DNA from 4 places in the Mesorhizobium sp. NZP2077 genome. Region 4 is predicted to be linked to each of the others. Evidence: riboswitches for the same ligand, from Rfam matches in the RefSeq annotation. Region 4 holds a riboswitch; each other region holds the start of a gene.
The links. A riboswitch is a leader RNA that binds a small molecule or an ion and turns the genes downstream of it on or off. The one in region 4 is predicted to bind cobalamin.
Positions count from the first base shown of each region.

Region 1: another riboswitch for cobalamin. It lies ahead of HGP13_RS17475 (DUF1636 family protein); the one in region 4 lies ahead of bluB (5,6-dimethylbenzimidazole synthase).
Region 2: another riboswitch for cobalamin. It lies ahead of HGP13_RS01865 (aromatic ring-hydroxylating dioxygenase subunit alpha); the one in region 4 lies ahead of bluB (5,6-dimethylbenzimidazole synthase).
Region 3: another riboswitch for cobalamin. It lies ahead of metE (5-methyltetrahydropteroyltriglutamate--homocysteine S-methyltransferase); the one in region 4 lies ahead of bluB (5,6-dimethylbenzimidazole synthase).

Region 1 covers NZ_CP051293.1:3,534,130-3,539,541, forward strand. The annotation lists gene cobN (cobaltochelatase subunit CobN) at 1-885, opposite strand, end outside; gene cobW (cobalamin biosynthesis protein CobW) at 904-1,941, opposite strand; gene HGP13_RS17475 (DUF1636 family protein) at 1,938-2,372, opposite strand; cobalamin riboswitch at 2,411-2,615, opposite strand; gene HGP13_RS17480 (winged helix-turn-helix domain-containing protein) at 2,645-3,844, opposite strand; gene HGP13_RS17485 (NADH-quinone oxidoreductase subunit A) at 4,178-4,543, shown strand; gene HGP13_RS17490 (NADH-quinone oxidoreductase subunit B) at 4,534-5,115, shown strand; gene HGP13_RS17495 (NADH-quinone oxidoreductase subunit C) at 5,120-5,412, shown strand, end outside.
Region 2 covers NZ_CP051293.1:411,765-417,176, reverse strand. The annotation lists gene HGP13_RS01870 (hybrid-cluster NAD(P)-dependent oxidoreductase) at 1-539, opposite strand, end outside; gene HGP13_RS01865 (aromatic ring-hydroxylating dioxygenase subunit alpha) at 560-1,807, opposite strand; cobalamin riboswitch at 2,015-2,216, opposite strand; partial or broken gene HGP13_RS01860 (DUF680 domain-containing protein) at 2,315-2,552, shown strand; gene ugpC (sn-glycerol-3-phosphate ABC transporter ATP-binding protein UgpC) at 2,640-3,752, opposite strand; gene HGP13_RS01850 (alpha-glucosidase family protein) at 3,784-5,412, opposite strand, start outside.
Region 3 covers NZ_CP051293.1:6,902,351-6,907,762, forward strand. The annotation lists gene HGP13_RS33875 (AraC family transcriptional regulator) at 1-105, opposite strand, end outside; gene HGP13_RS33880 (transposase) at 337-654, shown strand; gene HGP13_RS33885 (OmpW family protein) at 885-1,577, shown strand; gene HGP13_RS33890 (cytochrome P450) at 1,667-2,899, shown strand; partial or broken gene HGP13_RS33895 (cytochrome) at 2,914-3,160, shown strand; cobalamin riboswitch at 3,436-3,636, shown strand; gene metE (5-methyltetrahydropteroyltriglutamate--homocysteine S-methyltransferase) at 3,752-5,412, shown strand, end outside.
Region 4 covers NZ_CP051293.1:5,522,631-5,528,042, reverse strand. The annotation lists gene HGP13_RS27700 (MFS transporter) at 1-549, opposite strand, end outside; gene HGP13_RS27695 (TetR/AcrR family transcriptional regulator) at 668-1,267, shown strand; gene HGP13_RS27690 (hypothetical protein) at 1,370-2,353, shown strand; partial or broken gene bluB (5,6-dimethylbenzimidazole synthase) at 2,470-3,054, opposite strand; cobalamin riboswitch at 3,147-3,327, opposite strand; gene HGP13_RS27680 (histone deacetylase family protein) at 3,449-4,375, shown strand; gene HGP13_RS27675 (exodeoxyribonuclease VII small subunit) at 4,379-4,630, shown strand; gene HGP13_RS27670 (DUF2277 domain-containing protein) at 4,742-5,008, shown strand; gene HGP13_RS27665 (pirin family protein) at 5,049-5,412, shown strand, end outside.

The DNA.
Region 1 (5,412 bases), 2.0 Mb from region 4:
GATGGCAGCGGGGTTCAGGGAGGCGAGGGCTGTTTCCACGAAGGCCAGGGATGTCTGGTCTTTCAGGCTGGAGACGAAGATGGGGACCGGGAGCATGCCGCGTTGGCGCAGCGCTTCAAAAAGGGCGTCGATGGGCGCGACATCTGCGGCGAGCAGCATCGAGCGGTAGAACAGGATCGGCACGACCTTTCCCTCCACCTCGAGGGGAGGGTGGCCCGCAGGGCCGGGTGGTGCGACCGGGCGCGACGTTTCTTTGAGTCGGCGCGTTTCGGAGAGGACCCCACCCCCGGCCTGCGGCCGGGCCCTCCCCACTAGGGGGAGGTGGACGCCGCCGCGGTTCGGCTCGTAGTAGCCCGCTTTCGGCACGCTGACCGGCTCGGTGACAGCTGCCTCCGCCCCCGCCAACCTTCCCAGCCTGCGCACCAGCGCGCTCATATTGGCCGGGCCGCCCTCACGGAAATAGCCGAGCAGGCTATCCAATTCCTCACGCGGCAGTGTCGAGGCTTCGATCAAGCGCAGATCCTCGTCGTGGCTTTCACCCGGAAGCAGCGCCAGTTTGATGCCGCGTTCGCGGGCCGTCGCGGCAAGCTGGTCGCAGCCGTAGCGCCACCAGTCGTAGCCGCCGAGGATGCGCACCAGGATGATTTTGGCGTGGCGGGCGACGCTGTCGACCCAAAGGTCGACGGACATGGGGTGGCGCAGGTCGCGTAGCGCCGCCAGCCGCATCGAGGGCAGGCGGCCGGCATCCGCCTTCCACGCGGCTGCAAGGCCGGCGAGGTCGCTGTCGGTGAAGGACAGGGCCACGATATCCGCCGGCGTCTGCCGCAGATCGACCGGCTCGGCGAGATCGTCGAGCGAGGCGGAGGTCGTGGTTAGGATGTGCATCGCGGCCCGTGTCTGAAATCAGCCGGCGAGTATACGCTCGATTGCCGGGCGGTTCAGCCCCTTGAGGCCGATGACGACGAGGCGTGAGCGGCGGTCGTCCTCAGCCGTCCAGGCGCGGTCGTAGTAATGATTGACGCGCGGGCCGACGGCCTGCAGCAAAAGCCGCATCGGCTTGCCGCCGACCTCGACGAAGCCTTTCACGCGCAGCACGTTTTCCTGTTCGGCGGCGGTGGCGACACGCTTTGCCAGCTCGTCGGGATTGGCGACCGAGGCAATGTCGACGATGAAGGTGTCGAAGTCGTCATGCTCGTGGTCGAAGGCGCCGTCATGATGGGACTTGCGGTTTTCGATATCGTCCTCGACGGCGAGCCCGAGGCCGAGCAGCACCGAGGAATCGACCTTGCCATGCGACGTCGGCACGATTTTTACCGCGCGGGCGGAATGTTCATTGATGATGGCGTTGGCGCGGGCCGAACCGGCGGCATCCATCAGGTCGCTCTTCGACAGGATGATCAGGTCGGCACAGGCGATCTGGTCCTCGAACACCTCCTCGACCGGGTCGTCATGGTCGAGTGAGTCGTCGGCAGTCCTCTGCGCCTGCAAGGCGTCGATGTCGTTGGCGACGCGGCCTTCGGCCAGCGCCGGGCCGTCGACCACGGCGATCACGCCGTCGACGGTCACGCGGCTCTTCACCGTCGGCCACTGAAAAGCCTGGACCAGCGGCTTGGGCAGGGCCAGGCCCGAGGTTTCGATCAGGATATGGTCGACCTTCGGCGTCAGCGACAGGATCTTGTCGAGCGCCGGCACGAAATCGTCGGCGACGGTACAGCAGATGCAGCCATTGGCCAGTTCGACGATGTTTTCCTCGGGGCAGGTGTCGATGCCGCAGCCTTTCAAAATCTCCCCGTCGATGCCGATGTCGCCGAACTCGTTGACGATAATGGCAATGCGCTTGCCGCCGGCGTTTTCCAGGAGGTGGCGAACCAGCGTCGTCTTGCCGGCGCCGAGAAAGCCGGTGACGACGGTGCAGGGTACACGGGAGACGGAAGCGCTCATGGTTGGTCCTTCAGCATGTCGAGAGGTGGAATACGCGCCACGAGGCCGCGCTTGAGGGAATCAGGCCGGCCGCGCCATGGGATGAGGCCGTCCGTCGAAGTGGCGAAGAGCTTTGCGCCAGTGACGAGGTCGGCGCCACTGGTCAGGGTCAGGTCGCCAAACACATAGCTCCAGCAGCCATCGCGCAGGATGGCCGCACTGAGACGGCGCTTGCAATTGCCGAGGCATTCGACCGTGCGAACGCGGATCGTGTCGGCCGCTGCGGCTTGGCGCGTATCTTCGGCCAAAAGTTCGCCGGCACGCGGATGGGCATCCGAGCCGGTTTCATCGCGGCAGGAGGCGCAGACAATGACGGTGACGCCGGCCAAAGCATCGCCATCGGCGGACGGAATATCCGCTGTGCCAGCCGAAAAACTGCTGTAGTGGTCCAAAAACCGGGCTCCTTGCCCGGAAACCCGCCGGGCGATCGGATTATCTTGTCGCAGACGGCAGGTCTCCTGGCTCGCGAGTCATCGCCTTGGGTGCCGCCTTCCCGGGAACCTCCCAGTGGCTTTCGGCCTTGGCTCTTCGCTTACAGTTGCGGGGACAGCCGCGGATTTGGGGTTTTGTCCCGCACCGCATTCCCTCTTAGCCCTTGCCGTTGCGGGCAAGGGACCGTCTGGAGCGGATTTAGGCTTTTGCAGGCGGCGGTGTCAACGCGCGGCTACGACACCGCCATGTCGGCCAGCGCCGGGCCCAGATCGCCGGCGGGGGTCACTTCCATCCGTTCAAGGCCGAGCCAGCCCTGCATCTGCTTCAATTCCTCGAAGAGTTGCGCCGCGGTTTCAGGCGGCGCGCCGGGCTCGGGGTAGGCCGCGTGCACGCGCAGGACGCTCGCCGGGCGGTCGGCCTTGAGGTCGACGCGTGCGACGATCCTGTCGCCGAGCAGGAAGGGCAGGACGTAATAGCCGTATTGCCGCTTTTCGGCCGGTGTGTAGATCTCGATGCGGTAGTGGAAATCGAACAGCCGCTCCGAGCGCGATCGTTCGAAGACGACCGGATCGAACGGCGCCAGCAAGGCGCGGGCCTCGATTTTTCGGGGCAAACGGGCGTCCCTGTGAAGGTAAGCCGGCTTGTCCCAGCCTTCGACGCGCACCGGCACCAGTTCGCCGGTCTCGACCAGTTCCTCCAGCCGGCCCTTCATGTCGGCCGGCGACAGGCGGAAATAGTCGCGCAAATCGCCTGATGTCGCGACGCCGTGGGCGCGGGCCGAAATGCGCAGCAATTCGCGATGCGCGTCCTCGGGGGCCGGTACCGGCAGGTCGAGGATCGCTTGCGGCAGCACGCGCTCCGGCAGGTCGTAGAAGCGCTCGAAGCCGCGGCGGTGCGCCGTGGTGATGCGCCCGGCCCAGAACAGCCATTCGAAGGCGTGCTTGGCATGGCTCCAGCCCCACCAACCACCCGAACCCTTCTGGCCCTCGAGCGCCGAAGCAGCGATCGGGCCGCGCGCGACGACCTCGCGGTAGATCTCTTCTATATAGGCGGCGTGCTCGCGGCCCCATTTGGCCAGCCCCAGATACATCTCGTCGCCTTGCTCGGCGCGCTGCATGCGCCAGCGCATCAGCGGGTAGGTCTCGACCGGCAGGAAGGAGGCCTCGTGCGCCCAGTATTCGAACACCGTGCGCTTGCGTGTCACGGCGGCATTGTCGAGCAGGGCGAGAGGGTAGGGGCCGAGGCGCGAATAGAGCGGCATATAATGCGCGCGCACCACCGCGCTGACGGAATCGATCTGCAGCAGGCCGGTGCGGGAGAGGACACGGGCGAAGTGGCGGCGATCGGGCGTACCATTTGGGCGGGGAGCGAGAAATCCCTGAGCGGCGAGCGCGATGCGCCGGGCCATGGCAAGCGAGATCTTTTCCTTCATTCGGATGCGACTCTTATGGCTCGTTTGCCGTCATACAGACGGGTGATTCCAGCCCATGCTAGCAGGGTTTTGGCGGTAACCCTGTCAGGAGACAAAAGTGGAGTACAAAATGAAGGAAATCAAACAGGAGCTGATCGGACCAGTTTAGCGCGACATGCCGTCCAGGCCGGTGTTTTGAACAAGGTTTGACTTGCTTCGCTGGAAGTGCTGCGCTAACCCTCGCCGCGTTGCAGCATAGGCTCCTTAAAACGGTTCAGCGGTTAAACTGTCACGCTTCCGCATTAAGGTCCGGTGCTGTAATCAAAGTGGATTGGCTCCAACGGAAAGCCGAGCATGAACGCACTCCTCAGTTCGTACCTGCCCATCGTCCTGTTCATCGGCGTGGCACTGGTCGTCGGCCTGGCGCTGCTGGCCGCACCGTTCCTGGTGGCCTACCGCAATCCCGATCCCGAAAAGCTTTCCGCCTACGAGTGCGGTTTCAACTCGTTCGACGACGCCCGCATGAAATTCGACATCCGTTTCTACCTGGTGTCGATCCTGTTCATCATCTTCGACCTGGAAGTGGCCTTCCTGTTTCCCTGGGCCGTATCCTTCTCGAAGATCGGCATGCTCGGCTTCTGGTCGATGATGGTGTTTTTGGCAGTGCTGACCATCGGCTTTGCCTATGAATGGAAAAAAGGAGCGCTGGAATGGGATTGAACGACAGTTCAGGCACCCTCGTCGCGCCGAAGCCGAAGGGCATCATCGATCCCAACACCGGCCGGCCGGTGGGGGAGGACGATCCCTTCTTCCTCGAAATCAACAATGAGCTTGCCGACAAGGGGTTTCTGGTCACCTCGACCGAGGCACTGATCACCTGGGCACGCAGCGGCTCCTTGATGTTCATGACCTTCGGTCTGGCCTGCTGCGCGGTCGAGATGATCCACACCTCGATGCCGCGCTACGATTCGGAGCGGTTCGGTGTTGCGCCGCGCGCGTCGCCGCGCCAGTCCGACATCATGATCGTCGCCGGCACGCTGACCAACAAGATGGCGCCGGCACTGCGCAAGGTCTACGACCAGATGCCGGAGCCGCGCTACGTCATCTCGATGGGCTCCTGCGCCAATGGCGGCGGCTACTACCACTATTCCTATTCGGTGGTGCGCGGCTGCGACCGCATCGTGCCGGTCGACATCTATGTGCCCGGCTGCCCGCCGAGCGCCGAAGCCCTGCTCTACGGCATTCTTCTCTTGCAGAAGAAAATCCGCCGCACCGGCACGATCGAACGGTAAATCCATGGCCGCATCCCTTAGCGAACTGTCGACCTATCTCGGCGAAAAGCTGATCGGCCGCGTCAATGACGCGGCGATCGCCTATGGCGAGCTGACCATCCATGTCGAGCCGGGCGATCTCATCGAAGTGGTGACTTTCCTGCGCGACGATGCGCGTTGCCAGTTCATCTCGATCATCGATGTCTGCGGCGCCGACTATCCGTCGCGCGCCAAGCGCTTCGACGTCGTCTACCACCTGCTTTCGCCGAAACAGAATGTCCGCATCCGTGTCAAGGTTCTGGCCGATGAGGAGACAAT
Region 2 (5,412 bases), 2.2 Mb from region 4:
TGGCCGCCGAGCAGTTCGAGCTCCTTGCGGAAGATGATCTCTTCGGCCCGCCGCGCGCAGTTGACGAAGCCGACATCGGTCCATGGCGCGCAGTCATTCAGCCAGCGCAGCATCGACATCATCGGCGTCACGCCGGAGCCGGCCGAGATGAACAGATATTTGGCCGCCGGATGGCTGTGCAGCGAAAAATCGCCATTCGGCCCATAGGCCTTGACGTGCGAGCCGGGCTTCAGGTGATCGAACATCCAGCGCGTGCCGATGCTGCCGGCCTGCGCCTTCACCGTCACCGCGATCGAGAACGGCCGCGACGGCGAGGACGACAGCGTGTAGGTGCGCATCAGCGGCCCGTCCGGTGTCGGCAGTTCCAGCGTCACGAACTGGCCCGGCTTGTAGCGGAACCAGGTCTGGTTGTCGGAGCGGAAGGTGAAGGTCTTGACGTAAGGCGCCTCGTCGCTGACGCCGATCACTTCCAGTACCTGCAGCCTGTCGTTCCAGGGCGCCATCTGGTCGAGATGGCGATAGAGGCCAAGATCAGTCATCGCGTTCATCCCTCAACCTCTCAGGCGACACTGCGCAGCGCCGGCTTGCCATCGTCGGCGAGGCGCGGACCGATGAAGCGGGCGTACCAGTCGACGAACTGGATCACGCCACCCTCATGCAGCTCCGAATAGGGGCCTGGTTCATAGGCCGGCGACAGGATGCCGAAGGCGTTTTCCTCGACGATGCGGCGATCCTGGTCGTTGGTCTCGGTCCAGACATGGGTGAGTTCGGCAAGATCGTAATCGACGCCATCGACCGCATCCTTGTGGACCAGCCATTTGGTCGTCACCGCGGTTTCGGTCGCACTGATCGGCAGCACGCGGAAGGTGACGGCATGGTCGATCAGGATATGGTTCCAAGTCGTCGGGTAGTGATAGTGCATCAAGGTGCCGATGCGGTCGGCCGAGACTGTGTCGGACAGGTTCTTCTTCACCGCCCGCTTGCCGGTCATTGTGTAGCTGACCGCCTCGCGCAGCAGCGGCGCGCGGGTGGCGCGGTATTGTCCGGCCGGGTCGATGCGGAACTTGCTCGGCAGGCCGGCCGCCTCGCACTTCGCCCAGTGCGCCAGCATCTCCGGATCGCTGTCGGCGCCTTGCACGCCGGTCACCGTCGGGGCTTCCGGGAAGGTCTTGCACAACTCCGGGTGATTGCCGGCGCAATGGTAGCACTCGCGGTTGTTTTCCCAGACGAGCTTCCAGTTGCCTTTCTCGACGATCGTGCTCTCGAAGGCGATCTTTGCTTCGCTGAGCCGGTGCGGCTTGAGGTAGGGCTCGATCATCGCCCGCATCGGTGCGAAGTCGGCGGGCTCCTTGGCCAGGCATATGAAGATGTAGCCGGCCACGCTTTCGCAGGCGACCGGCTTCAGGCCGAACTGGCTCTTGTCGAAACCGTCGGCCATCTGGCGGGCAAACAGCAGGCGTCCGTCCAGCTCATAGGTCCACTGGTGGTAAGGACAGACCAGCTTGGCGGCCATGCCCTTGTCGGTGTTGCAGACGCGGCTGCCGCGATGGCGGCAGGAATTGTGGAAGGCGTTGATCTTGCCCTGCTGATCGCGCACCAGCACGACCGGATAATCGCCGATCTGTACGGTGATGAAGCTGCCGGGCTTGGGCAGTTCGCAATCATGGCCGATGAACAGCCAGTCGCGATACCAGATCAGCTCCATGTCCAGTTTGAAGAAATCGGGATCCGTGTAGAACGGCTGCTCGAGCGAGAATCCGTCCCTGCGGCTGTTCAAGAGCTTCAGCATGTCGTCGCGCGTATCCATGTCCTGTCCTCTTCGTTCGCCGCATCGGCCCGAAATCGATCTCGGAAAGCACGATGCGCAAATTCAAAGCCTTGGAGCGCACTTGTGCGTCCAAGTGGACGCACGTCGCTCCAATGACTGATTATGGTGGTGATTGAGGAAGGACCGTACGCAGGCCGGCGAAAGCCGGCATGCGCGATCCGCCTCTTGACCGCCCACCGCGATCAGTCGAGTCTAGAAATCTCGGGCTGGTTTCCGGGCTCTGGAGTGTCCTTGCGGACGATCGCGACACCTTCCCAGGCTTTCGCCCAGTGGTCTCCCGTTGCGACTTGAACTCCACCACCGTTGCGGGGGCAGCGCCGGATTCTGACCGGCTTCCCAATTCTCCGCTCCATCGTCACGAAGCGGCACCTGAGATGACATCATCTAATCACGACAGCGCTTGCGACATCGGCATGAAAGCGACATCGCATCCATGTGGCGCGACACGCATGCGCAACGCTCGGATCAAGGTCAACGGTCACGAGAATCGTTTCGGTGACGGCTGTACCGGCGATCAAAATCGATCCGGAACGTAGAGCCTTCGCAGGCGGCGACAACTATGGCGTCAATGGCGCCAACCAGCCTACCGCGACTCCGGTTGGCAATTCGCGGCACGGCTTCGATCCGTGAAAGCGGCTCGCCGGTCTACAAGCTGCTCAATTCGTCGGGCGACGTGCAGAAGTCCGCCCCTCAGGGCAGCGGCCGGAACCTCTTCGGCCGTTAACAGCCGAAGCTGATGTTCCGAAAAAGAGAGCGGCGGGCCCGGCCCGCCGCTTTTTTGTGTCGCCTTCAGCCAGCAGGACCGGCGGCCTCAGGCTGCTTTTGCTTCCGGCTTTTGAAGCGCGAAGGAATGTCCGTCCGCATCGAAGATATGCAGGTCCTCGGCATTGGCGCTCAGCCGCAGCGTCGAGCCGCGCTTGACCTCGACATTGCCCGGCAGCTTCGTCACCAGCGGCAGGTCGGCGCGGCCGATGTCGACATAGACCAGCTGAACCTCGCCGAGCTGCTCGACATAATCGACTGTTCCCTCGAACAGATAATCCGCGCCTGTGGCGATGATTAGATCCTCCGGTCGCACGCCGAAGCTTACCGCCGCCCCCTTCGCCGAGGCAGGTGTCGTAATCGGCACCGTAGCCTTGCGCCCCCCGACATGGCTGACGACGGTCGGGTTGCCTGATTTGTCGATGGTCGCCGGCAGGATGTTCATGGCCGGTGAGCCGATGAATTGGGCGACGAACAGATTGCCCGGCTTCTTGTAGAGATCCATCGGCGTACCGACTTGCTCGATATGGCCGTCCTTCAACACCACGATGCGGTCGGCCAGCGTCATCGCCTCGACCTGGTCGTGGGTGACGTAGATCATGGTCGTGTTGGGCATCGATTCCTTGAGCTTGGCGATCTCGATACGCGTGGCGACGCGCAGCGCGGCATCAAGGTTAGACAGTGGCTCGTCGAACAGGAACACTTTCGGATTGCGCACGATGGCGCGGCCGATGGCGACGCGCTGGCGCTGCCCGCCCGACATCGCCTTGGGCAGCCGGTCGAGATATTTGGTCAGCTGCAGGATCTCCGCCGCCTGGCGCACGCGCCGGTCGATCTCGGCCTTGTTCTCCTTGCCGATCTTCATCGAGAACGCCATGTTGTCGTAGACGGTCATGTGCGGATAGAGCGCGTAGGACTGGAACACCATGGCGATGCCCCGCTTGGACGGCGGCACGTCATTGACCACTTCGCCGTCGATCTTCAACTCGCCCGACGTGATTTCCTCGAGCCCGGCGATGGAGCGCAGCAAGGTCGACTTGCCGCAGCCCGACGGACCGACGAAGACGATGAACTCGCCCGATTTGATATCGAGGTCGATGCCATGGAGAATGTTGAGATTGCCGTAGGACTTCTTCACTTGTCTCAGATTGACATCGGCCATTGGTTTCCTCCCAGTGATTTCCTCAAAGATTTCAGTCGATACGTCCGAACCAGGCGCCGTAGCCGCCAAGCTCGATCGAACCGGGGCTCGTCTGCCCGGAAAACCCGTGTCCCGGCAAAGGTTGCAGGGGTCGGCTGCCAAGGTCAACCGTGGCCGGCTTGGCGCCGAGGTTGAAGACACAGACGATCTGCTCATTGCCCGCCCGGCGCGTGAAGGCGACGGTGTCGCCCTCGCTTTCGATGAAGGTGATGTCGCCCTTGGCCAGTGCCGGATGGGCGCGGCGGAAGGTGAGGAAGCGCCGATAGTGCTCGAGCAGCGAAGCCTGGTCGCCTTGCTGGACATTGACCGCTTGCGCCAGATGCTTGGCCGGCACCGGCAACCAGGGCTTTGCCTGGGAGAAGCCGCCATTCTTGGCGCTACCATCCCACACCATGGGCGTGCGGCAGCCATCGCGGCCCTTGAATTCCGGCCAGAAACGGATGCCATACGGATCCTGCAAATCCTCGAAGCGTAATTCAGCTTCGCCGAGCCCGAGCTCTTCGCCCTGGTAGAGGCAGACAGAGCCGCGCAGCGACATAAGCAATGCCGAGATGACCTTGAGATAGGCGATCGGGTCAGCTTCGCTGGCGGCCCAGCGCGAGGCCGGGCGCATCACGTCATGGTTGGAAAAAGCCCAGCACGACCAGCCGTCGCTGGCGACCTTTCCGAAGGCTTCCAGCACCGAGCGGACCTTTTCGGCGCTGATCTTTTCCGGCGCCAGGAAGTCGAAGGAATAGCACATGTGCACGCGCTTGCCGCCAGCGGTATAGGCCGCCACGACCTCCAGCCCGCGCTGCGAATCGCCGACCTCGCCGACAGCGGCGGTCGCCGGATATTCGTCGAGCAGGGCGCGGAAGCGTTCGAGGAAGCCGACGTTTTCCGGCCGGCTCTTGTCGTAGATATGGTCCTGATAATTGTAGGGATTGACCGCTGGCGCGGTCTGGTCGTTGCGCTCTTCCGGCGGCAGCGGCGGATTGCTCTCCAGGCCCTGGCTGTGGAAGTAGAAATTGATCGTGTCGAGGCGGAAACCGTCGACGCCGCGTTCCAGCCAGAAGCGGGTGACGTCGAGCAGCGCGTCCTGGACCTCGCGGTTGTGGAAGTTGAGGTCCGGTTGCTCGGCCAGGAAATTGTGCAGATAATATTGCTGGCGGCTGGTGTCCCACTGCCAAGCCGAGCCACCGAAGATCGACAGCCAGTTGTTGGGCGGCGTGCCGTCGGGCCTTGCGTCCGCCCACACATACCAGTCTGCCTTCGGATTGATGCGGCTCGATCGGCTTTCCTTGAACCAGGGATGGCTGTCGGCGGTGTGCGACAGCACTTCGTCGATCATCACCTTGAGACCCAGCCGGTGCGCCTCCGCCGTCAGCGCGTCGAAATCGGCCAGCGTGCCGAACATCGGGTCGACGTCGCAATAGTCCGAGACGTCGTAGCCGAAATCCTTCATCGGCGACTTGAAGAACGGCGAGATCCAGATGGCATCTGCGCCAAGCGAGGCGATGTAGGGCAGCCGCCCGATGATGCCCTTGAGGTCGCCGATGCCGTCGCCGTTCGAATCCTGATAGCTGCGCGGATAGATCTGGTAGATCACCGCACCTCGCCACCAGTCGCGGTCGACGGCGAG
Region 3 (5,412 bases), 1.4 Mb from region 4:
AAGGACGTCGGTATGCTTCATCACCGCACGATTGCGCGGCGGCCGCCCCGGAGGTTCAGAACGGCCGCGCGCCTTTTCGTCGCATTCTACGGCGGTATCGGCCACTTGATGATCAATCCAGGTCGGTCGTCACAACGATATCGTGCTCTCGTAGCGAATTTCAAACCGAAGCAGGATTAATTGCCGCCCGAAGAGGGGCCTGCTGCAGGGCGGGCAGCGGATTGGCGGGATTAATCGTGTTTCAAGCTTGGGATGTGGACCCGAGCGACGCGTGGCCGTGTGGCCGATATCAAGAAGAAGACCAAGCGCTATCCCCTCCGATCTGACGCATGAGGAATGGTCGCGGATAAACCGTTCCTGCCGGGCGCGGCCAAGACCGGGCGGCGCGTGGTGACGGACCTGCGCGAGGTCTTGAACGCGATCCGCTACATGGCCCGATCAGATGGCGGCTGGCGCATGCTGCCAAAGGATTTCCCGCCCATATCGGTCGCGGTCGAGACGCCTTACGGACATGCCCACGAACTGCGCCAACTGGCTGGAACGTTCCCCGGCCTGACGGCGAAGCAGCAGGCGCCGATCAAAGCGCTGAACGCAGAATACGCCAAAACTCGAAGCCGAGTACGAGCATGCCAACGAACTGCCGGCCGATGTTGACGAACGGCTACCAGGGGCGGCTACGGCTGCACTCATTGTCGGATCTTCGACGAAGTCGGACATCAGACACAGCGCTATCGGAGTGACCGCATTGTTCTGCAACGATTTTCTCATTTGGCACGACATATGCGGGGGCTCTCCCGCATGAGCGCTCCGTCAATCTCGATTGATGCGAGCAGGATTCAATCAAGGCGCAGTGCGTCGCTTCTGAAGATCAAGGAGAGAAAAGTATGGCGAGAGCGCGAATTGGCGTGGCGCGGGCAATGACAGCGGCTGTCGTCCTCATCGTTGCAGGACAAGCCGGCGCGGCAGATGTTGGGCAAGCCGCGAGCGTCCCGCAGGCAGAAGCCTGCGTCGCGGAAGCGCCAAGCCCCTGGCAGATCCGCCTGCGTGCGTTGGGGGTGATCACCGAGGATTCGGGCTATGTCAATGCGGTGCCCGGCTCAGGTCTTTCCTATTCGAACACCGTGACGCCGGAACTCGATATCTCGTACTTCTTCACGGACAACATCGCCGCCGAACTCATACTCGGCACCACCTATGCCAACATCGATGGCCAAGGTGCGATCGGCGGGCTTGGCAAGGTCGGCAAGGTTTGGCTGCTGCCGCCCACGCTCACATTGCAGTATCATTTTACCGATTTCGGCGCCTTCGAGCCCTATATCGGCGCCGGCGTGAACTATACGATCTTCTATCATCAGCAAGCCGGCAGCGCCGATGATCTCAAGGTCAAGAACACATTCGGCGCCGCGCTGCAGGTCGGATTCGACTACATGGTGGACGAGCACTGGGGCGTCAACTTCGACGTGAAGAAGCTTTTCCTCAAGCCCGACTTCGACGTCACTGTCGCCGGCGCCAAGCTCACGGGCAAGGCCAAGCTCGATCCCTGGTTGATAGGCGCAGGTCTCACCTACCGCTTCTGAGGACGAAGCACGGGGCACTTTTCGAAGTCCGCGCGCGGATCTTCCGTGCCGAGAAGTGGACCCGCGATGGTCTTGAATGAGTTGTTGGCATGCGCGTAGAAAACGATCATTGCGACGTGATCGGTGTGCCGGCCGCTCCCACGCAACTTGATCGTCTTTCTTCTGCGATTCTGCGGCAGGGGGGGATGGCGCGAGTGTCGCTGCCAGGCGATGTGGTGACCTGGGCGGCAGGCCGTCACCAGACGCTCAGGCAGATGCTTTCCGACCAGCGTTTCAACAAGGACTGGCGACAGTGGCGGGCGCTGCAGGACTGCGAGATTCCCGAGGATCATCCGCTGATCGGGATATGCAAAGTAGACAACATGACCACGGCGCACGGCGCCGATCACCGGCGCTTGCGCGGCCTGCTGTCCAGCAGCTTCGCGCCCAGTCGTATCGCCTTGCTGGCGCCACGGGTCGAACAATGCGTCGATCGACTCCTGGCCGAGATGGCGCAGCGCGGCGGCAGTGCCGATCTGATGAGCGAGTTCGCCGCTCCGCTGCCCACCAACGTGATCGCCGAACTGTTCGGTTTGCCGGACGAACAGCGCGAAGAGATCGTCGCGCTCACCTACAGCCTGGCCAACACCTCCGCCACAGCCGAAGAGGTGCGACAGACGCGGCAGCGCATCCCGGAGTTCTTCCGTCGCCTGATCGCGCTCAAGCGGGGCCAGCTCGGCGATGATCTGGCTTCGGCCCTGATCGTCGCGCGTGACAAAGGCGAGCTCGTTTCCGACACCGAGCTCATCGACATGCTGTTCATGGTGCTCTCTGCGGGCTTCGTGACCACCGCCGGCGTCATCGGCAATGGCGTGCTGGCATTGCTGACGCATCCGCAGCAACTGCACCTGGTGCGCAGCGGCCAAGTTCCGTGGTCACAGGCGATCGAGGAGATCCTGCGCTGGGGCAGCTCAGCGGCCAATCTGCCGTTCCGCTATGCCACCCAGGACGTGGAGATCGACGGATGCATGGTCCGCCGCGGCGATGCCGTCCTGATGGCGTTCCATGCGGCGAACCGGGACGAAAAGGCCTTCGGTCCCGGCGCCAACAGGTTCGATGTCACCCGGCGGCACAACCCGCATTTGTCATTCGGCGAGGGGCCGCATTCCTGCCTGGGCGCTGCGCTGGCGCGCCTGGAATTGCGCTGCGCCTTCCCCGCGCTGTTCGGGCGGCTGGAGGATCTGGCGCTGACCATCGCTGCGGAGGACGTCGTCTACATGCCGTCTTACGTCATTCGCTGCCCGCAGCGCCTGCCGGTCAGCTTCCGCCCTTCCGTCGCTTAGAGAGCGCGGCATTCACCCCGGATTCGGTGATTCTCGGTTCGCCGGGGTGGCTGGTCTCGCACGAGGGGGGGCGAGCATGCCCGGTTACGCACGATCGTGGCGCCGGCCTTCAGCAATCGCAGGGTGAAGCTGCTCGCGCAGCAGGTCGAGGCGATCGCCGCGCAGTTGTTCGAGACGCTGGCGGCCCAGCCCCAGTCCGCCGACCTGAGGCGCCACCTCTTCTTTCCGCTTCCGGACATGGTTATCAGCGTGCTGATGGGCGAGTGCGCAAGCACGCTTAGCGAAGCCGAGCGGGAACAAATACCGGGATTCCCGGCGGACCGTGACGACCTGGCCCGACTTTACGCCCTTTGGAGCCCGGCGACCTCGATCTGATCCGGCGTCGCCGATGGGGACAAGGATCTCTCCGAGCCTGCACTGATAAGAGGCGGCATCGTAAGCGGCTTTGGGCGAAAGAGACCGATCAGCGCAAGGGCATTATTCGCATCATCACATAAACATCTTGTTATATGTATTGACAAGGAGCGAAGCGGCTGTGATTGTGCGTATGTCATGGTTCTCCGTGCGGCACTGCCGTAGCGGAGCTAAGAGGGAAGCCGGTGCGATGCCGGCGCTGCCCCCGCAACTGTTAGCGGCGAGCCAAGCCCATTGGTGTCACTGAGGCGAACGGCCTCGGGAAGACGGGCACAGGCTTTGACCCGCGAGCCAGGAGACCTGCCACGACGAACAACGTCCACGGGCGGGGTGTCTCGGTGGCCGCGGTAGCCTGGCTTCGTGCCGCCTGCTCGCGCGTTCCTTGTCCCCACGCCCCAACCATCGGGGTATGGCATGACTGTCTCTCAACAAATTCCAGTGGCAACGCTCGGCGTGCCGCGTATCGGTCGACGGCGGGAACTCAAATTCGCGCTTGAAAGCTACTGGTCCGGAAAATCTCCCGCTGCCGACCTGCTCGCGACGGCGAAGGCGCTACGCGCCGCCAGCTGGAGGGAGCAGCACGATCGCGGCGTGTCGAAAATCCCGTCCAACGATTTCTCGCTTTATGACCATGTGCTCGACACCGTCGCCATGGTCGGCGCCGTGCCGGCACGATACACCTGGACTGACGGCGAGGTCCCACTCGATACCTATTTCGCAATGGCGCGCGGCAACCAAGATCAGGCCGCTGATTGCGGACATGCCGGTGACGAGCATGCGGCCAACGGGCATGGCCTTGCCGCGATGGAAATGACCAAATGGTTCGACACCAACTATCACTACATTGTGCCGGAACTTACCGACGATCAGAGCTTTGCCCTCTCGTCGGCGAAACCGGTCGATCATTTCCTCGAGGCCAAGGCGCTCGGCATCCACACGCGCCCGGTCCTGCTTGGACCGGTTACCTTTCTCAAGTTGGCGAAGTCACCTGAGGAAGGTTTCAACCCTATCGCGCTCCTGCCACGGCTGCTGCCCGTCTACGAGGAGCTCCTGCGGAGGCTGAAGCTCGCGGGAGCCGATTGGGTGCAGATCGATGAGCCGGCGCTCGTGGTCGATCTGGTTCCCAACGAACGGGATGCGCTCCAATTCGCCTACTGCCGGCTGTCAAAAGCAGCACCGGAGTTGAAGATCATGGTCGCTACCTATTTCGGATCGCTGGGAGACAATCTCGAGACCGCAATTTCTCTGCCCGTGGCGGGACTGCACGTCGATCTCGTGCGCGCTCCAGAGCAGTTGGAGACCGTCGGCCGGCTCGCGCAGAAGGAACTTGTGCTCTCGCTCGGGCTGATCGACGGCCGCAACGTCTGGCGCGCGAACCTGCCTGCCATACTTGACCGCATCAAGCCGATCGTCGCCGGCTGGCCGCTGGACCGCGTGGAGATCGCCCCGTCCTGCTCGATGCTGCATGTGCCGATCGACCTGGACATGGAGACGGCACTCGATGCGGACGTGAAATCGTGGCTCGCCTTCGCGGCGCAAAAAACCGACGAGCTGGTCGTGCTCGCCCGTGCCCTGGCTGAAGGCCAGGACGCGGTCGCCGCCGAACTGGAGGCGTCGGCTGAGGCTGCCGCCGCTCGCGCGACATCCGCTAAGGTGCATGATCCGCTCGTCGAAGGTCGGGTCGCCAGCATCAAGGTCGCCATGACGCGCCGGAAGAGCGCATTCGACGTGCGCTCCAAGCTTCAGGGCGACACGTTTGGCTTGCCATCCTTCCCCACCACGACGATCGGCTCCTTCCCGCAAACAGCCGAGGTTCGCAAGGCGCGGGCAGCCCATGCCAAGGGCGAGCTGAGTTACGTCGACTATGAGGCCTTCCTGAAAAAAGAGATAGAAGCCGCCGTTCGCTGGCAAGAAGAGATCGGACTCGACGTGCTGGTGCACGGCGAATTCGAGCGCAACGATATGGTGCAGTATTTCGCCGAGCAGCTCCGCGGCTTTGCCTTCACGCAGCATGGGTGGGTGCAGAGCTATGGCTCGCGCTTTGTGCGACCCCCGATCATCATTGGCGATGTGTCGCGACAAAATCCGATGACACTACA
Region 4 (5,412 bases):
GCCAATGGCAAGAAACAGCGTGCTTGCCAGGACGCCGGCTTCCGGAAACAGCGCGGCGCTTAGTCCTACCGAAAGCGATGCGCCGAGAATATAGACCAGCTCGTCCGCGACTGACTCGAAGGCGAATGCAGTGTTCATTTGCGGACGTCCGCGAAAAAGCTCGGTCCAGCGCGCGCGAACCATTGCCGGCATGCTGGGCATGGCGGCTGCCGCTAGCGCCGACACGAACAGCGTCCATACCGGCCAGTCCTGATTGGCCGCAATAATCAGCACCGCAAAGGCGATAAATGTGATGAGGGTCGTGGGGACCGCAACCCGCGTCTGGCCAAGGCGATCCACCAGCCTCGACGTTTGCGGCGAAACGAATGCGTTGCCGAGAGCGAAAGTCGCCGAGACCGCACCTGCCAGCCAGTATTCGCCGCGCGTCTGCGACAGCATGGCCACAATACCGATCGGCGCCATGGCGATCGGCAGGCGCGCGATGAAGCCGGCGGCCGCGAAGCCCTTGGCGCCAGGAGCACGAAAGATTTCAGCATAGGGGTTTTGCATGGGGTTCCTCGACAAAAGGCGATCTGCCAATTACATACGGAGCGTATGAGAATTAGGTAGACCATACGCGAGGTATGTCAATTGGCATACGGAACGTATGTGGATAAGGCCAGACAGAATGCACAGACCCCGCAAAGAGATGATCGCCGAGACGCGCGCCAAGCTGATCGCCGCGGCCCGCCAGGCCTTTGGCACGACAGGCTATGCCGAAGCGTCGATGGATGATTTCACCGCATCCGCCGGACTGACTCGCGGCGCGCTCTATCACCATTTTGGCGACAAGAAGGGGCTGCTGGAGGCGGTTATCGCAGAAATCGATGGCGAGATGGCGGCCCGGGTGAATGAGGTCGCGTCGAAAGCGCCGACTCGCTGGCAGCATTTCGTCGACGAATGCACGACCTATATCGAAATGGCGCTGGAGCCGGAAATCCAGCGCATCATGTTCCGCGACGGTCCGGCCGTTCTTGGAGATCCGGCACAATGGTCGAATGCCAATGCCTGCGTCGGTTCAATGACCGATCATCTGATCGCGCTGCAAGAGGAAGGGGTGGTCGTCCCCAGCGTCGACCCCGAGACTGCCGCACGGTTGATCAATGGCGCCAGCAGCCAGGCGGCGCAGCGGATCGCCAATTCGAACGACCCCGAAGCGACGTCGAAGAAGGTGGTGGCGGCGTTCAAGCAATTGCTGGAGGGGCTGCTCAGGAAACCAGGTTCATAACAGAACTAAAATCCCCGTTCGGCGCCTCGCTGGCCACCCCCGATTGACAATCTTTGGGGTGAGCGCATCCTCCGCAGCCATCTCTGAGGGGAGATTCGGGCCATGTGGGATTTCGAGATCGGCCGGTCGGTGTCCATCATGATCAGGACCTGGCCTTTCATTGTCTTTCGCATGATCATCTATTTCGGCATCACGCTGGCCTACATCGTGGCAACCGGCACCGGCGCCTCCGTCGGCTATGGCGTCGGCCATATCTCCACCGATCCCGACGGGCCTATGTCTTTTGCCCTGTGGGGTGGCGTGGTCGGTTTCGGCATCGTTTCGATCGCCGTCTACTGGATCCGCGAATACATCCTCTACGTTGTCAAGGCCGGCCATATCGCCGTCATGGTCCATCTGATCGATGGCCGGGATGTTCCTGATGGCCAGAACCAGATCGCCTATGCAAAGCAGGTCGTCACCGAGCGTTTTGCCGAGGCCAACATCCTTTTTGTCGTCGACCAGCTGGTCAAGGGCGCCATCCGTGCCATCACCGGCCTGCTCGGCGGCATCGCCGCCTTCCTGCCGATCCCGGGCCTGAGTGGTCTGGTCTCGTTCCTCAACACGGTGATCCGCCTGTCGCTGACCTATGTCGACGAGATCATTCTCGGCTACAACATCCGCATCAATTCGTCCTCGCCCTTCGAGACGGCGCGGCAAGCCGTTGTGCTCTACGCCCAGAACGGCAAGATCATGGTCAAGAACGCCGTCTGGCTGGCAGTCATCATGTGGGGCGTCTCTTTCGTCATCTTCCTGCTGATGCTGGCCCCTGCCGCCGCCATTTTGTTCATGATGCCCGGGCAGCTGGCTGGCTGGGCCTTCGTGCTCGCCATCGTCTTCGCCTGGGCCTTCAAGGCGGCCTTCATCGAACCCTTCGCCATCGCTTGCCTGATGCAGGTCTATTTCAAGACCATCGCCGGCCAGGTGCCCGATCCGGCCTGGGACGCCCGATTGGCCGAGGCGTCGTCGAAGTTCAGGGAGTTGAAGGACAAGGCGCTGGCCTCGTTCGGCGGCTCGCGCTGGGGTCCGGCTGGCGCGACGCGCTGATCGGCGGGCTGCGCCGGCGCAATGGCAGCGATGTTGAGGTCCGCCACGGCTGACTTGAGCTGCGCCTCGCCTTGCCCGCAAAACGTCTCGCTCATGATCAGTTCGGGCAGCGGCAGGCGTCGGCCCCAGCCATGCGTTTCGAGGTCCGGTTTCGGTGCGAACTCGGAAACATGGCCGACGCAGAGATAGGCGATCGGCGTCACGTGCTCGGGAATCGACAGCAGGCCTTTCAGCGCTTGCGGCTCGATGATGCTGACCCAGCCGACACCGACGCCTTCGGCACGCGCGGCCAGCCAGAAATTCTGCACCGCGCAGACCGTGCTGTAGAGATCCATCTCCGGATTGTGCCAGCGTCCCAGCGGCGAACCCTGCGAGCGCCGGCGGTCGCAGGTGATGCAGATGTTGAGCGCGCTTTCGCAGATGCCTTCGAGCTTGAGCTTGCGGTAGAGCGCCTGTTTGTCTTCTTCGATTTCAGGCAGTTCCTGTTCTCGCGCGGCCAGGAACAGGTCGCGCACCTCCGCCCGTCGCGCGGCATCGCGGATGACAATGAAATTCCACGGCTGCATGAAACCGACAGACGGCGCGTGATGGGCGGCAAGCAGCAGCCGCGCCAGCACCTCATCATCGAGTGCGGTGGGGAGGAAATGGCTGCGGACATCGCGCCGCGTGAACATGGCGCGGTAGACCGCGTCGCGCGCCATCTGGTCAAATCCGTCGCCCACAGGAGCGGTCATAGAATCCGGCATCGCTTGTCCCCTTGCGATTGCAGTCCATGTCCGCCGCCTGACCATGCGGATGACGATGCCTGCCAGGCCGGTCTTCTGGCTTGGGATCAACCCGCGTCCGGTGCCTTCCCGTCATCGACAGTGGCATTTACCGGCGCGGTCCCCCTCACAGCGTTGGGCACGCCACGGAGTTCAACCGTGTTCCCGATTCTCCCGCTTGCGGCGGGCACCAGGCAGTGGCCGCGACCTTACGCCGAAGCGCCGGCAGCGCCAATCCCCGCAGCGACGCCAATGGACGCAGGCATGATTTTCCCCAGCCATCAAGCGGCAACGCATGGCCATCGTGGCGCCGGGGCACTAGATAGGGAGCATGACAACCCGTCTTTACACCCACCCGATCTTTCTTGAGCACATCACACCGCCCGGTCACCCCGAGCGGCCGGACCGCTTGCGCGCCATTGAGCGCGTGCTCGACGACGAGGCCTTCGCCGCGCTTGACCGCGTCAAGGCGCCGGAGGGCGACGAGGCCACGATCCTCTACGCCCATCCCGCCGATTTCGTCGCCCGCATCCGCGCTGCCATTCCCGAAGAGGGCCTTGCCCGCGTCGATGCCGACACCACCGCCAGCCCGAAGAGCTGGCAAGCGGTGATCACCGCGATCGGTGCCGCCAACGCCGCCGTCGATGATGTTTTTTCAGGCCGTGCCGACAATGTCTTCGTTGCCGCGCGGCCGCCTGGACACCATGCCGAAAAAACGACGGCGATGGGCTTCTGCTTCTTCAACACGGCGGCGATTGCGGCGCGCTATGCGCAGAAGAAGCATGGCGTCGAGCGCGTCGCGGTTGTCGATTGGGACGTGCACCATGGCAACGGCACGCAGGATATTTTCTGGGACGATCCGTCGGTGCTCTATTGTTCGACGCACCAGATGCCGCTCTATCCCGGCACCGGCGCGAAGAGCGAGACTGGCGCCGGCAACATCGTCAACGCGCCCTTAGCGCCGCAGACCGGCAGCGATGTGTTTCGTGATGCCTTCCTGTCGCGCGTGCTGCCGGCGCTCGACAATTTCGCGCCCGATCTGATTATCATTTCGGCCGGCTTCGACGCGCATCACCGCGACCCGCTGGCCGAAATCAACCTGACCGAAGACGATTTCGACTGGGCGACGGGCCAGCTGATGCAGCGTGCGGCCCGCCACAGCGGCAACAGGCTCGTCAGCCTGCTCGAGGGCGGCTACGATCTGCAGGGACTGGCATTTTCGGTCGCCGCCCATGTCGGCCGACTGATGAAAGGATAAACGATGGCTGCTGAGACCAACGAAGACGTCAAGGCGATGAGCTTCGAGCAGGCACTCGACGCGCTGGAGAAGATCGTCGATGATCTGGAGCGTGGCGACGTGGCGCTCGACCAGTCGATCAAGATCTATGAGCGCGGCGAGGCGCTGAAGGCGCATTGCGACCGGCTGCTGAAGGCCGCCGAGGACAAGGTCGAGAAGATCAGGCTGTCGCGCGACGGCAAGCCGGTCGGAACCGAGCCGCTCGACGCTGACTGAGTCACGGTCGCGAATGACGGTCTTGCCTTACCGGTTTTTGGACACGATCATGGTTGAGGGTTAAGCTCGCCCGATTGAAACGGCTCCAGGACAAGAGGAGATACGGAAGCGATGTGCAGAAACATCAAGACCCTGTTCAATTTTGATCCGCCGGCAACCAATGACGAAGTCCGCGACGCCGCACTCCAGTTCGTCCGCAAGCTGAGCGGAACGACGCGGCCGTCGAAGCAGAACCAGCACGCGTTCGACCACGCGGTCGAAGCCATCGCGGCATCGGCGCGTGAGCTGCTCGATTCGCTCGAAACCCATCAGCATCCGCGCAATCGCGAAGAGGTGGCGGCCAAGCTGCGGGCAAAGGCGGCGATCCGGTTTGCCTGATGCGCCCAGAGTGGTCCACGACCGCTGATAAGGAGAGTTCATGAGCTTTTTCCCGGGCAAAGACCCTGAAGCCGGCGATGCCTTCGCCAGCGACCAGATCGAGCTGATGGTGATCCCGAACGCCAAGGACATTGGCGGTTTTCAGGTGCGCCGGGCCTTGCCGACCGCCAAGAGGCGGCTGGTCGGGCCGTTCATCTTCTTCGATCGCATGGGTCCGGCGATCCTGCGCGCCGGCCAGGCGCTCGATGTCCGTCCGCATCCGCATATCGGCCTGTCGACGGTCACCTATCTGTTCGACGGCAAGATCCGGCATCGCGATTCGCTGGGCACCGAAATGGTGATCCAGCCCGGCGACGTGAATCTGATGACCGCCGGCCGCGGCATCGTCCATTCCGAGCGCACGC